Regions from separate parts of the Ferrimonas sp. SCSIO 43195 genome, predicted to be linked through region 3. Evidence: predicted binding sites of a transcription regulator. Region 3 holds the regulator's gene; each other region holds the start of a gene.
What was found. Region 3 encodes LexA, which represses DNA repair genes until DNA is damaged. Its sites were predicted from a motif close to TACTGTATNNNNATACAGTA; they were not measured.
Positions count from the first base shown of each region.

Region 1: J8Z22_RS16680 (DNA topoisomerase III) is a predicted target of LexA. The motif match lies at 1,696-1,715, and genes of this name have one in related genera.
Region 2: recA (recombinase RecA) is a predicted target of LexA. The motif match lies at 1,650-1,669, and genes of this name have one in related genera.

Region 1 covers NZ_CP072679.1:3,606,102-3,610,529, reverse strand. The annotation lists gene J8Z22_RS16685 (hypothetical protein) at 1-1,573, shown strand, start outside; gene J8Z22_RS16680 (DNA topoisomerase III) at 1,727-3,691, shown strand; gene J8Z22_RS16675 (YjjI family glycine radical enzyme) at 3,830-4,428, shown strand, end outside.
Region 2 covers NZ_CP072679.1:1,083,623-1,088,050, forward strand. The annotation lists gene mutS (DNA mismatch repair protein MutS) at 1-1,528, opposite strand, end outside; gene recA (recombinase RecA) at 1,725-2,771, shown strand; gene J8Z22_RS05195 (regulatory protein RecX) at 2,811-3,227, shown strand; gene alaS (alanine--tRNA ligase) at 3,368-4,428, shown strand, end outside.
Region 3 covers NZ_CP072679.1:187,347-191,774, forward strand. The annotation lists gene plsB (glycerol-3-phosphate 1-O-acyltransferase PlsB) at 1-2,007, opposite strand, end outside; gene lexA (transcriptional repressor LexA) at 2,236-2,856, shown strand; gene J8Z22_RS00880 (SulA-like leucine-rich domain-containing protein) at 2,856-3,305, shown strand; partial or broken gene coxB (cytochrome c oxidase subunit II) at 3,726-4,428, shown strand, end outside.

The DNA.
Region 1 (4,428 bases), 1.4 Mb from region 3:
CATTCGTCCTGAATGGTTCCAGGACGGACAAGGCTCGGTACTGGATCTGTTGCTGTTCGCCGCTAAGAAATACGACCTGGATGTGGAGTACTTCTACGACGAGGAGTTGGATACCTATTGGATCGAGTCCATCAATGGCGTCACTGGCTTTAGTGGTGAACAGGTGGACAAACTGACCAATCACCCCACCACCCCTCTGACCGCTCCTTACGGGCCTTGTACCGAGCCCGGTGGCTGGAAGTTCCAGTACGCAGTGGCGCCTTGGCCTCAAAACGGCGTCAACGTCTTTCATACCGAAGAAGACTACAAGCAGATAGATAGAAAACCGATTAATAATAATGGCAAAGCCTTCTTTATTCCTGCTTGTAAGGAGGAAATAGAGCTACGCAAGGAGATTTACCGTAAGGAGCAGCAACGCCTTAAACAGAATGGTGGCAAGGTCATTATTCCTGAGGTGATCATCGAGTGGGACTGGGACAAGGACGCCATTTTCTACGACGTAGAGGTGACGCCTCACAACATGCGTACCGACGTGCTCAAACCTGGTGTCTATACCGTGATGGATGTGATGCTGTCTCTGGCGGAAAGCCGCCCCGAGGTGGATGTACACTTTAACTGGTGGCCGGATCTGAGTACCGGCGTAACCAGTAACTCCTATGTAATGAACTGGATGAAGATTGATGGCGTCGATGACGAAGGTCATGTGTTCAGTGTCGAGCATGCGGCGTCCGGCACCTCTGGCTTTGTATTCCACAACGGCGAGCTTGAACGTGCTAACGACTCTGGTATGACCGGGGTGCTGTATAAGGACATCATGTGTAACGTTGAATTTACTGGCAGTGAATACTGGACCATGCCGACCACAGAATGTACCGGCGGCAGCTGGCGTGAAACCGAGTTGGGTCAACCTGGCTGGAAGCCCCCTTACCTCGGTGACAAGGTGCCAGTGGCCCCCTTTGGCAGAGATGAGAATGGCAAAAAGCGCTCCTATTTCCACTATGTGTTTGGTGGCAACGACGTTCACGCCCTGAGTGACATGGTGGTTATCGTCAGCCCTGAGTACGTGAGCTTTTCCCGGGCTAGCTTCAACGCCACCGACGAGTTTTTGGATCAACTGATCACCAAGGGCGAAGACATCAAGGGCAATGAATTGGCCAGCCCGCTGCCACCGGAACTGGATTTCCAGCCGTTTGACATCAGTAAGGCCAAGGCGCCATTAACCGAAAGCCACTTCGGTTGGAAGCAACCCAACTGCGCCACCTGTCACGACAGTGACACCAATAAGGGCCATGTGGTGGATGATAAAGCGCCATTTGAGTGTGCTGAGTGTCATGGCAGTAATGGGGCGCCCAAGGGCCATGGAGAGGTCACCACTTGCGGTTTCTGTCATGCCAAGACCATCACTCGCCATGGAGACGTCTACAGCGGTGACCAGGTACCTGAACAGGGCTGGAACGAAGCCATTGCAGAACATAAGTCGTTTGGCTACAACAAGAAACCGGCAGAGTACTTCGGTCTGCACAGCAGCTTTCCGGAGCCGGCCAGTTGCCAGACCTGCCACCCCAATGAATAAGAGTTAAGCGACAGCAATCGCATCAAGGCCACCTGTAAAGGTGGCCTTTTCTATTTTGCGGACTCGTAATGAAGCTACAGAAAGGCAATGTCGGTTCACACTTCCTCCTCCTTTCGCTACACTACTGTTCATTCATACAGTTACTGTGTCGCCATGAAACTCTACATTGCCGAAAAACCCAGCCTGGGGCGCGCCATTGCGGCGGTGCTGCCCAAACCGCACAAAAACCATGAAGGCTACATCGAGCTGGGTAATGGCGATTGCGTCAGTTGGTGCGTTGGCCACTTGCTTGAGCAAGCTGAGCCCGGTGATTACCAGGCGCACTGGCAATCCTGGCAGGAGCAGCATCTGCCGATTGTGCCGGAGGAGTGGCAGCTGAAAACCCGCAAGGGGTGCCAAAAACAGTTGACGGTGTTGCGTAAGTTGATGAAGCAGGCGCAGCAGCTCATTCATGCCGGTGACCCGGACCGAGAAGGGCAGTTGCTGGTGGATGAGGTGATTCATCACTGCAAGGTCAGTCGCACCAAGCAGCAGCAGGTTCAGCGCCTGCTGGTCAGCGATTTAACGCCGGCGGCGGTGACCCGGGCGCTGGGGCAGTTGCGCCCAAACCGTGAGTTTGTGCCCCTGTCGGTATCGGCACTGGCGAGGTCGCGAGCCGATTGGCTGTACGGCATCAACATGACCCGGGCCTATACCCTGCAGGGGCGAAAGGTCCACTATCAGGGCGTGTTGTCGGTGGGGCGGGTGCAAACGCCGCTGCTGGGGCTGGTCGTTCGCCGGGATAAGGCGATTGCCGATTTCGTATTGCGCCCTTTTTACGACGTGCTGGCAAAGCTGGTGACCGAGGAGCAACAGCCGTTTACCGCCAAATGGCAACCCAGTGAGGCCTGTCAGCCCTATCAGGATGAAGAGGGGCGGGTGCTGTCGAAGCGGTTGGCGGAGAATGTGGCCGAACGCATTACCGATCAGCCGGCGGTGGTGACCAAGGCGGAGAAGAAGCGCAAATCTCAGTCGGCTCCCTTGCCCTATAACCTGTCGGCACTGCAGATCGATGCCGCTAAGCGGTTTGGCTTCAGCGCCCAAAAGGTGCTGGATCTGTGTCAGAGCCTGTATGAACGCCATCAACTCATTACCTACCCCAGGTCCGACAGTCGCTACCTGCCTAAACAGCAACACCGGGATGCCCCCAAGGTGTGTCAGGCGGTGGCCCATCACTGTGACGAACTGGCGGAGGCGGTGACCGGCGCCGATTTGAACCGCAAAAGCCGGGCCTGGAACGATGCTAAGGTCGACGCCCACCATGCCATTATTCCCACCGGCAAGCAGGGCAGTGCCCGCATCAGTGCCGACGAAGCGAAGATCTACCAGCAGATTGCTCGCCAGTACCTGCTGCAGTTTTACCCGGATTACCGCTTCGATGAGACCAAGGTAACGGTGACCATCGGCACCGGGGTGTTTACGGCCGCCGCTAAGGTGCCGGTAGAGGCCGGCTGGAAGGCGCTGTTTCCGGCCAAAGAAGGCAAGGCGGAGACCGAAGAGGAACACCAGGCTGCATCGTTGCCGGTGCTGCAGCAGGGCCAGTCGCTGCACTGCCGGCAGGGGGAGGTGGTGGAGAAGCATACTCAAGCCCCCAAGCACTTCACCGATGCTACCCTGCTGGCGGCCATGACCAACATCGCCCGCCATGTGGCCGACCCGAACATCAAGGCCATCTTGAAGGAGACCGACGGTTTGGGTACCGAAGCCACCCGGGCAGGCATTATTGAGCTGTTGTTCCGGCGCGGGTTTCTGATCCGTCAAGGTAAGCAGATTCAGGCCTCCGATGCCGGTCGCGCCCTGATCGACAGTTTACCTGAACTGGCAACCACACCGGACATGACCGCGCAATGGGAAGCGGCTCTGGAAGCGATACGGGAGCGTCAGCAAAGCTATCAGGGCTTTATGAACCCGTTGCAGCAACAGCTGCAGCGCCTGGTCGAGCAGGCGCGCCAGCATGTGCCGGAGTCGTTAAGGGGCGTGCAGGCGCCTAAACCCCGACGCAAGCGGAAATCTCCCGCGGGCCGGGGTGGGCGAAGCAAGGCCTCGGGCCGTTCGCCAGCCAGCAAAAGAAAGGCCTAGTCCGGTGCCGGCTTTGTGAGCTGAGCACTCCTAATCGCATTGGAAAAGGGTCAGAATGCTGCTAGAGAACGTCGGTATCGTCGTCCGGGCGCTACCGAAAGCTCCGTCCTGTCACAATCAACAAGCAGTGGTCCAATCATGGTGCAACTCCAACAGTTTCAGCAGCAAGCCCTCTCCCTTATTCGTCAATCCAATCTGACTCAGAGCCAGAAGCAATTGGCCCTGTCTCAGCTGGCGGAGTCGATGCTGCCGGAACCGGCGTTTTCGACCGAGATTCAGCAAGGACTGGAGCAGGGGGTGTTTCACGACATGTTTGAAAGCAGCGCCCCTTATAAGCCTCGCTACGTCCTGCCAGATTACGCCATGGCGATGCGCCAGGGCTGCGAGTTTCTCGAGCTGGAGCCGCCGCAAGATCTGGACGAAGCGATCAATTTTCTCACTATCCTGTATCAGCATGTCCCTTCCGTAACCAGCTACCCAGTGTTCCTGGGGCAGTTGGACCAGTTGTTGGAACCTTTCGTGGATTCAGCGCTGACCGATGTCCAGCTGGAGAAGAAGCTGAGGCTGTTCTGGCAAATGATCGACCGCACCCTGCCAGACTCCTTTGTGCATGCCAATATCGGCCCCGAAGACAGCCGGGTTGGCAGGGCGATCCTCAAGGTGGACGCCAGCCTCAAGCAGTCGGTGCCCAACCTGACCTTTCGCTACGACCCTCAGTGTACGCCCCCGCAGTTACT
Region 2 (4,428 bases), 900 kb from region 3:
CCTTGCCCTGACTGGTCAACACCTTGTCCTCGTGCTCCTTGAGCTCCGGCACGATAAAGCGTTCGGTGTTTTTCAGGGTTTGCCGACGCACATAGCTGGCGGGGACCAGCGCCGACTGGGCCCGGCTGACCTCAATGTAGTAGCCGTGCACCTTGTTGTACCCCACCTTCAGGGTGGCGATACCGGTGTTGTCTCGTTCCCGCTGTTCCAGCTCGGCCAGGTAGTCGGTGGCACCCTGTGACAGATCCCGCCAGTAATCCAGATCGGCATCGTAGCCAGGGGCGATAACGCCGCCGTCCCGAATCAGGACCGGCGGGTTGTCGATGATGGCTCGCTCCAGCAGAGCCAGTTCGTCGGGAAACTCCCCCAACTGGGTGATCAATTGTCCCAGGCGAGGACTGTGGCTGTCCGCCAGGGTTGCTTTGAGTTCTGGCAAGTGAGTCAGGGCGTTGCGAAGCCGGGCAAAATCCCGTGGCCGGGCGCTGCGAAGCGCCAGCCGGGCCAGTACCCGTTCGATGTCACCGATGGCCTTCAACAGTTCAGACAGCTCCACAAACAGGCCGCTGTCCAGCAGCTCCTCCACCGCATCCAGCCTCAGGTTCAGCTGCTTGCGTTGCGTCAGTGGCTGATGCACCCAGCGTTGCAACTGTCGCGAGCCCATGGCGGTGGCGGTGCGATCCAGTACCGACGCCAGGGTGTTGTCGTGGCCACCGCTGAGGTTGTGAGTCAGCTCCAGATTTTTGCGGGTGGCGGCATCAAGAATGATGCAGTCACCGTTTTGCTGACGGCTGATGCTGCGGATATGAGGCAGGGCGGTGCGTTGAGTGTCCTTGACGTACTGCAGCAGGCAACCCGCCGCACACAACCCTTTGGCGGCGTTGTCGACGCCAAAGCCTGCCAGGTCGCGGGTGCCAAACTGGCTGGTGAGCTGCTTGCGGGCCGTGGCCAGGTCAAACTCCCACTCGGGTCGTCGCCGCAATCCCTGGCAGGACTCCAGCAGCGCCTTGCCGGGAAACGATTCGGAATACAGCAGCTCTGCCGGGCTGACTCGCTGCAGTTCGGCCAGTAGGGCATCGTCGTCCGCCAGTTCATTGAGGAAGAAGCGGCCCGAGGTCATGTCAAGAGTGGCAAAACCATACTGGCCCTGGTGTTCATAGACCGCGGCCACCAGGTTATCGCGTCGTTCAGTCAGCAGCGCTTCGTCGGTCACGGTGCCCGGGGTGACAATCCTCACCACCTTGCGTTCTACCGGCCCCTTACTGGTGGCGGGGTCGCCCACCTGTTCACAGATGGCAACCGATTCGCCCATCTGCACCAGCCTGGCCAGGTAGCCCTCTACCGCGTGGTAGGGAACCCCCGCCATGGGGATAGGATCACCGCCGCTTTTGCCTCGGGCAGTCAGGGTGATGTCCAGCAGCTGCGCGGTCCGTTTGGCGTCGTCGTAAAAGAGCTCATAAAAGTCGCCCATACGATAGAACAGAATAACGTCCTGATGCTCAGCTTTGAGGGTCAGGTATTGTTGCATCATGGGCGTGTGGTGCTGAAGGGCCGCGGACTGGGTGCTCACAAGGTTCCTGCTAGTCAAATTCAGTGAAGCGGCTATGATACCCGTTATTGAATTTCGCCTCTAGATGGCAAACAACTCTTGATACTGTATGACTATACAGTATACTGACCCCAACAAATGACAGAACGACCCATTGAATTTTAGAGTGGAGCTTGCAATGGACAACAACAAACAGCGCGCCCTGTCGGCCGCCCTGGGCCAGATTGAAAAGCAGTTTGGCAAAGGCTCAATCATGCGTCTCGGTGACGCCACCACCCTGGATATCGAGTCCATCTCCACCGGTTCACTGGGTCTGGATGTGGCGCTTGGCATCGGCGGTTTGCCGGCCGGCCGGGTTGTAGAAATCTACGGTCCTGAGTCTTCTGGTAAAACCACCATGACCCTGCAAGTTGTCGCCGAAGCGCAGAAAATGGGCAAGACCTGTGCCTTTGTGGACGCCGAGCACGCGCTGGATCCTATCTATGCGGAGAAGCTGGGTGTTAACGTCAAAGAGTTGTTGGTGTCTCAGCCGGACACCGGCGAGCAGGCGCTGGAGATCTGTGACATGCTGGTGCGCTCCGGTGCCGTCGATGTTGTGATTGTCGACTCCGTTGCCGCCCTGACACCAAAGGCGGAGATCGAAGGCGAGATGGGTGACTCCCACGTCGGCCTTCAGGCCCGTTTGATGTCTCAGGCCCTGCGAAAGCTGACGGCCAACATTAAGCGCTCCAACACCCTGTGCATCTTCATTAACCAGATTCGGATGAAGATCGGTGTGATGTTCGGCAGCCCCGAGACCACGACCGGTGGTAACGCCCTGAAATTCTACTCTTCCGTCCGTCTGGATATTCGCCGCACTGGTGCCATTAAAGATGGTGACGAAGTGGTGGGTAACGAAACCCGGGTTAAGGTCGTGAAGAACAAGGTGGCTCCACCGTTTAAACAGGCGGAGTTCCAGATCCTGTACGGTGAAGGCACTTCCAAAGAGGGCGAGCTGATCGATCTGGGCGTGAAGCACAAATTGGTCGAAAAGTCCGGCGCCTGGTACAGCTATAAAGGCGAGAAAATCGGTCAGGGTAAGGCCAACAGCATCCGTTTCCTCAAGGAAAACGTGGCCATTGCCGAAGAGATCGAGACTCAGTTGCGTGCCATGCTGCTGGTCAAAGCCGAACCCGCTAAAGATGAGTTTGAAGGCGCCGAAGCCGAGGCTCCGGCAGGAGAGTAAGCTCTGAGCGACAAAGAGACCAAACACGCGGCGCTGGGGTTGCTCAGCCGCCGCGATCACTCAAAAGCCGAGTTGGTGCAGAAGCTGCGTCAACGCGGCTTTTCTGTTTCAGAAGACGCACCATTGATGGAGCAGCTTCAGGATTGGGGCTACCTGGATGATACCCGTTTTGCCATGGGCTATGTGCGCAGTCGCTTTCACCGTGGTGTCGGCCCCAACCGCCTGCGCCAGGAGTTGAGAACCAAAGGCGTGTCCTCTTCCCTGATCGAAACCGCCCTGCAGCAACAGGAGCTGGACTGGTGGGCAGCCTGCCTCTCTGTGGCTGAGCGTCGTTATCAACGCAACGACATCGAGCAGTACGCTAGCCGCCAGAAAGCCTATCGTTTTTTGATGGGGCGAGGTTTTGAATCGGAGCAGATTCAGTTTGCCTTTGATGAATTGCGCCAGCACGGCTAATTTTTCGTAATTTCCCCTTCTTTACTGGTTTGCAGACCTTCCTTGCGGATATAATTGAGCGTTTGTATGGGCAGCGGCCTCACCCACAGTGGGTAGGTGGCTGTCGAACGTCACTCAATCAGTTTTTTCAGGATGACCGCATGCGTATGACCACTGCTGAAATTCGGGAAGCTTTCCTGGAATATTTCCGCACCCAGAACCACGAAGTATTGGAGTCCAGCTCCCTGGTTCCCCATAACGATCCGACATTGCTGTTTACCAATGCCGGTATGAACCAGTTCAAAGATGTGTTCCTGGGCGCCGAGCAGCGCAACTACACCCGAGCCACAACCTCGCAGCGCTGTGTGCGCGCCGGTGGTAAGCATAACGACCTGGAAAATGTGGGGTACACCGCCCGTCACCACACCTTCTTCGAAATGCTGGGTAACTTCAGCTTCGGCGATTATTTCAAAGTGGATGCCATTCATTTTGCCTGGAAGTTTTTGACCGAAGAGTTGAAGCTGCCAAAAGAGAAGCTGTGCGTCACCATCTACGAGTCCGACGATGAGGCCTACGACATCTGGCTGAATCAGATCGGCGTTGCGGCAGACAACATCATCCGCATCGGTGACAACAAAGGCGCACCTTACGCCTCCGACAACTTCTGGCAGATGGGTGATACCGGACCTTGTGGTCCTTGCACCGAGATCTTCTACGACCACGGCGACCACATCTGGGGCGGCCGTCCCGGCACGCCAGAAGAGGACGGCGACCGCTTCATTGAAATCTGGAACATCGTATTCATGCAGTACAACCGTCAGGCCGACGGAACCATGAATCCGCTGCCCAAGCCGTCGGTGGATACCGGCATGGGGCTTGAGCGCATCGCCGCCATCATGCAAGGCGTGCATTCCAACTACGAAATCGATCTGTTTCAGAGCCTGATTAAGCAATCGGCGCAACTGCTGAACGTATCGGATCTGGAAAACAACTCACTGCGGGTGATCGCCGACCACATCCGCTCCTGTGCGTTCCTGCTGGCCGATGGCGTTATGCCCTCCAACGAAGGTCGTGGTTATGTACTTCGCCGCATTATCCGCCGCGCCGTCCGTCATGGCCACAAGTTGGGGGCCAGGGCTCCTTTCTTCCACCGTCTGGCACCGAAACTGGCTGAGTTGATGGGCGCGGCCTACAACGAGCTGAACACCCAGATGCCGGTGAT
Region 3 (4,428 bases):
GCCGTTGTTGATCAGTTCGTTGATCACCGCCTGCAGGTATTCTTCCAACTCCCCATCCAGCCCCATAAACAGCTCGGCCTGCAGCAGAGGGTAGAGCTCGCTGGCCTGGTCGATCAGCTGGTTGCGGCTGAGGTGATCGGACTTCAGCGCCAGCGAAGCGATCAGGCTGGGCAGAATCATCAGATGCAGGATGTTGTTGCGGTAGTAAGTCATGGTGATCGCCTGGTTGTCGGCGATGCTGACGATCTCACCCAGCTCATCCTGGCTGAGCTGGAATTTCTCCAGATCCAGCACGGTTTTCAGGATCGACTTGCCGTCCCCGTCGGTCAGGGTGGTGTAGGGGGTGTAGGGTACCGCCTGCAGCAACTTCAGGTAGAAATCCAGCTGCTTCTCCAGGGTGGCTCGGGCCATGGCATGCTGTGGTGTGGCCAGCAGCGTGGTGGCGGTCAGGGTCACGGCGCTGACGGCGGCGGCATCGTTGATGTTGCACATCAACTGGCCGGCCAGCTCGTTGACCACCGGGGTCAGCCAGGGCTGACGTTGATCCGGATCCGCCTGAGTGTCCTGGCGCCAGTTCGGCACTTTATCGTTGAGGAACTGATGGACAGTGATCGGCTGACCAAAGTTGACATAGCCTTCGCCATAGTTGCGCAGTTTTTTGATGGCGGACAATACCTGCAGCATGCCCTCCTTCTCTTTCTTCTTTCCTTTCAGCTCCTTGTGATAGGTCGCTACCTCCATCACATGGTCATAGCCCAGGTAGATGGGCACCAGGGTGACGGGCCGTTCGATGCCGCGCAGGACGGTTTGAATGGTCATGGCGATCATGCCGGTCTTCGGCGGTAACAGCCGGCCGGTGCGAGAGCGGCCGCCCTCGCAGAAGTACTCAATGGAGTAGCCACGGGCAAACAGCTGATGCAGGTATTCTCGGAACACCTCGGCGTACAGCTTGTTGCCTTTGAAGGAGCGCCGAATGAAGAAGGCGCCGCCATGACGGAAAATCGGACCGGCGGGCCAGAAGTTCAGGTTGACCCCGGCGGCGATGTGCGGCGGCACCATCCCCTGTTGATAGATGATGTAGGACAGCAGCAGGTAGTCCATGTGGCTGCGGTGGCAGGGCACAAACACAATCTCATGGCCGTCCTGAGACAGCTGGCGGACCTGTTCGGCGCCGCGGACATTGATGCCATTGTAGATTTTGTTCCAGATCCAGGACAACAGCCGCTCACCGATACGGATCAGGTTGCTGGAGTAATCGGCGGCGATCTCCTCCAGGTATTCCAGGGCGCGTTCGCGGGCTTTCTCTTCACTGATGTTCTTGCTTTTGGCTTCTTCCCGAATCGCCTCATCCAGCCCCTTGGAGGCCAGCAGGCTACGGAACAGGGCATCGCGATCCGGCAGTCGAGGTCCGGTGGCCACGGTGCGTTGACGACCGAAATGGACTCGCGCCACCCGAGCCAGTTTCTGGGCAATGCTGTCGTCGGTGCCGTGTTTGTCGGCCATATAGCGCAGCGACACCGGGCGGGAGAAGCGAATAAAGGTATCCCGTCCCAGCATCATCAGAATGAAAAACTTGCGCAGCCAGGTGGGTTGCTCTTTGTTGAGCAGGGTGGCGCTAACGCTTTCCTCTTTGCCCGGATCACGGCCCCACATCAGCGACACCGGCACCACTTGAACGTCCAGGTCGTCGTGTTGTTGATGCAGCGACAACAGCTTCTCGAACCGTGCCAGGAAGTCGGCCTTTTTCGCTTTACCAAACAGGGGGGTGGCGCCGTTGAGCCAGACTACACGGCTGACGGACTGACCTTTGATCTGCAGAGGTTTCAACGGGCTTGGCAGGTTGGCGTTGAGGCAGGCCTCATGCAATGCCAGCAGATCCGAATGCGACTCGTGGCTCATGACGTACACCAGGGGCCGGTCGGTATCGATGTCCAGCTCGGCAATGGGGTCTTCAGGCACCAACCGGCTGTTCACTACCGGCTTTTGCAGCCAGCGTGCGCCCTTCATCCAGGGCGATAAGAATTCTTGGGTCACCGTTCTATTCGCTTTTTGTTCGTTAACTGGTTGTGATTCTACACCGAAAGCGACTCAGGCGGCAGTCTGCTGTACCGGCCAATTGTCAGCGGGTGTTCCGGCTGTGGGGATTTGGCCAGTCAAATTCAATAAATTACTGTTGAATTTATCGCCTACCTGTATATACTCACAGTGGTACTGTATAGATAAACAGGTAGAGATATGAAGCCGTTAACCCCGAGACAGACCCAGGTGCTGGAACTGATCCGCAACCATATGCAGGAGACCGGCATGCCGCCGACTCGTGCGGAGATCGCCAAACGTCTGGGGTTTCGCAGTGCCAATGCCGCCGAAGAGCATCTGAAGGCGTTGGCGCGCAAGCAGGTGATCGAGATAGTCCCCGGCACCTCGCGCGGCATTCGCCTGTTGGATACCGGTCCGGAACCGGAGCAACTGGGGTTGCCGTTGATCGGTCAGGTGGCAGCGGGGGAGCCGATTCTGGCTCAGCAGCATATCGAACAGCATTGTCAGTTGGACCCCAGCATGTTCCGTCCCAATGCCGATTATCTGTTGCGGGTGCGGGGCGACTCCATGGTCGATATCGGCATTATGGATGGGGATCTGTTGGCGGTACACAGTCAGCAGGAGGCTCACAACGGTCAGATTGTGGTGGCCAGGGTGGGCGAAGATGTGACCGTGAAGCGGTTTCAGCGTAAAGACAATCTGGTGTACCTGCACGCCGAAAACAGTGAATACCAACCCATTGTGGTGGACCTGGAGCATGAGCCTCTGAGCATTGAAGGCCTGGCGGTGGGTGTGATTCGAAACGGAGGATTGCAATAATGAAGACTCGGCAAGGAACGCAGTTTCGTCATCCCGGCCTGTGGCAGGGCAATTGGTCCACCAACCCCAGATTGACCCGACTGGACAGCGGCGCGGCGGCCCTGACTGAATTGGCACCGAAGCTGGCGGAGTTGAGCCAGAAGCAGCGCTGGTTGGTGCTGGTAAACCCACCAAGGTTCGGTTGGAAACAGATTCTGCAAAATGCCGGAGTGGCCATGGACCGCATTCTGATCGTTCGCTGTCAGGACGACGTCGAAGGCCAGTGGGCCGTCGAACAGGCGCTGTCCGGGCATACCTGCAGCGCGGTGGTGGCCTGGTTGCCTACCATTGCCGCCCGCGACTGGCGCCGGTTGGAGCTGGCCAGTCGCCGTGCCGAATGTTCCGGCTATCTGTTTCAATCTCAAACCAGCCGCATTACCACTCAACTGGTGTCGAACTGGATTCACTAACCTCGGGGAATGCTGGCTTGAGCCGTGGATTCAGGCCTGTCCTTAATAATGAACCTTGTTCGCCTTCAGTTGCTGCTGTTTAATACACCTTTTCATACCCTTAGTGTTTTCTATTGCCAATCGATAAATTAAAGAGATTTCCTCTTTTTTGCCCTTGCATACGTGGATTGAGTGCTATTCTTGATCTTGATCAAATCGAAATATGTCATTAGGTTAGAAAAGACACAGTCGAAGAACTGTGTGAGGCAGAAGTAACGGTCACGCGGAACCGCGTCGGCTGTGTGCCCAAACCGATTAAGGGGAGGGGAGCTTCATAGGGCTGAGCATTACTGTGCTGCTCTTCTCTGGATATTGCGTCATGCAATACACAGAGGAGTAGTTGATGTGAGAAGGATTGCTTTACTGGCCATCATCGCCTTGATGCCAGTGTGGGCGGTCGCCGAGTCGGATTACAATCTGACCCCGGGCGTGACCGCCATCAGTGAGCAGGTGTATGGCCTGCACATGACCATTTTCTATATCTGCTGTGCCATTGCGGCGGTGGTGTTTGGAGTGATGCTCTACTCCCTGATTGCACACCGCAAGTCCAAAGGCGCGGTGCCCGCCAATTTTCATGAAAGTACCAAGATCGAAATTCTGTGGACGGTGATTCCGTTCATTATTTTGATCGTCATGGCGGTGCCTGCCACCAAAACTCTGGTGGCGATGGAAGATCCCAGTCAGTCCGACCTCACCATTCAGATCACCGGCTCCCAATGGAAGTGGCATTACAAGTATTTCGACCAGGGTGTGGAGTTTTTCAGCCTGATGTCCACCCCTCAAAGCCAAATCAATGACGCCGAAGCCAAAGGCGAAAACTACCTGCTGGAGGTGGATAAGCCGTTGGTGATTCCCGTCAACCGCAAAGTCCGTTTCCTGATGACCTCTGACGACGTCATCCACTCCTGGTGGGTGCCGGCCTTTGCGGTGAAAAAGGACGCCAACCCGGGGTTCATCAACGAAGCCTGGACCCGGGTGGACAAGCCTGGCACCTACCGAGGTCAATGCGCCGAGTTATGTGGAAAAGACCACGGCTTCATGCCGGTGGTGGTGGAGGTGTTGCCAGAAGCGGAGTTTGATCTTT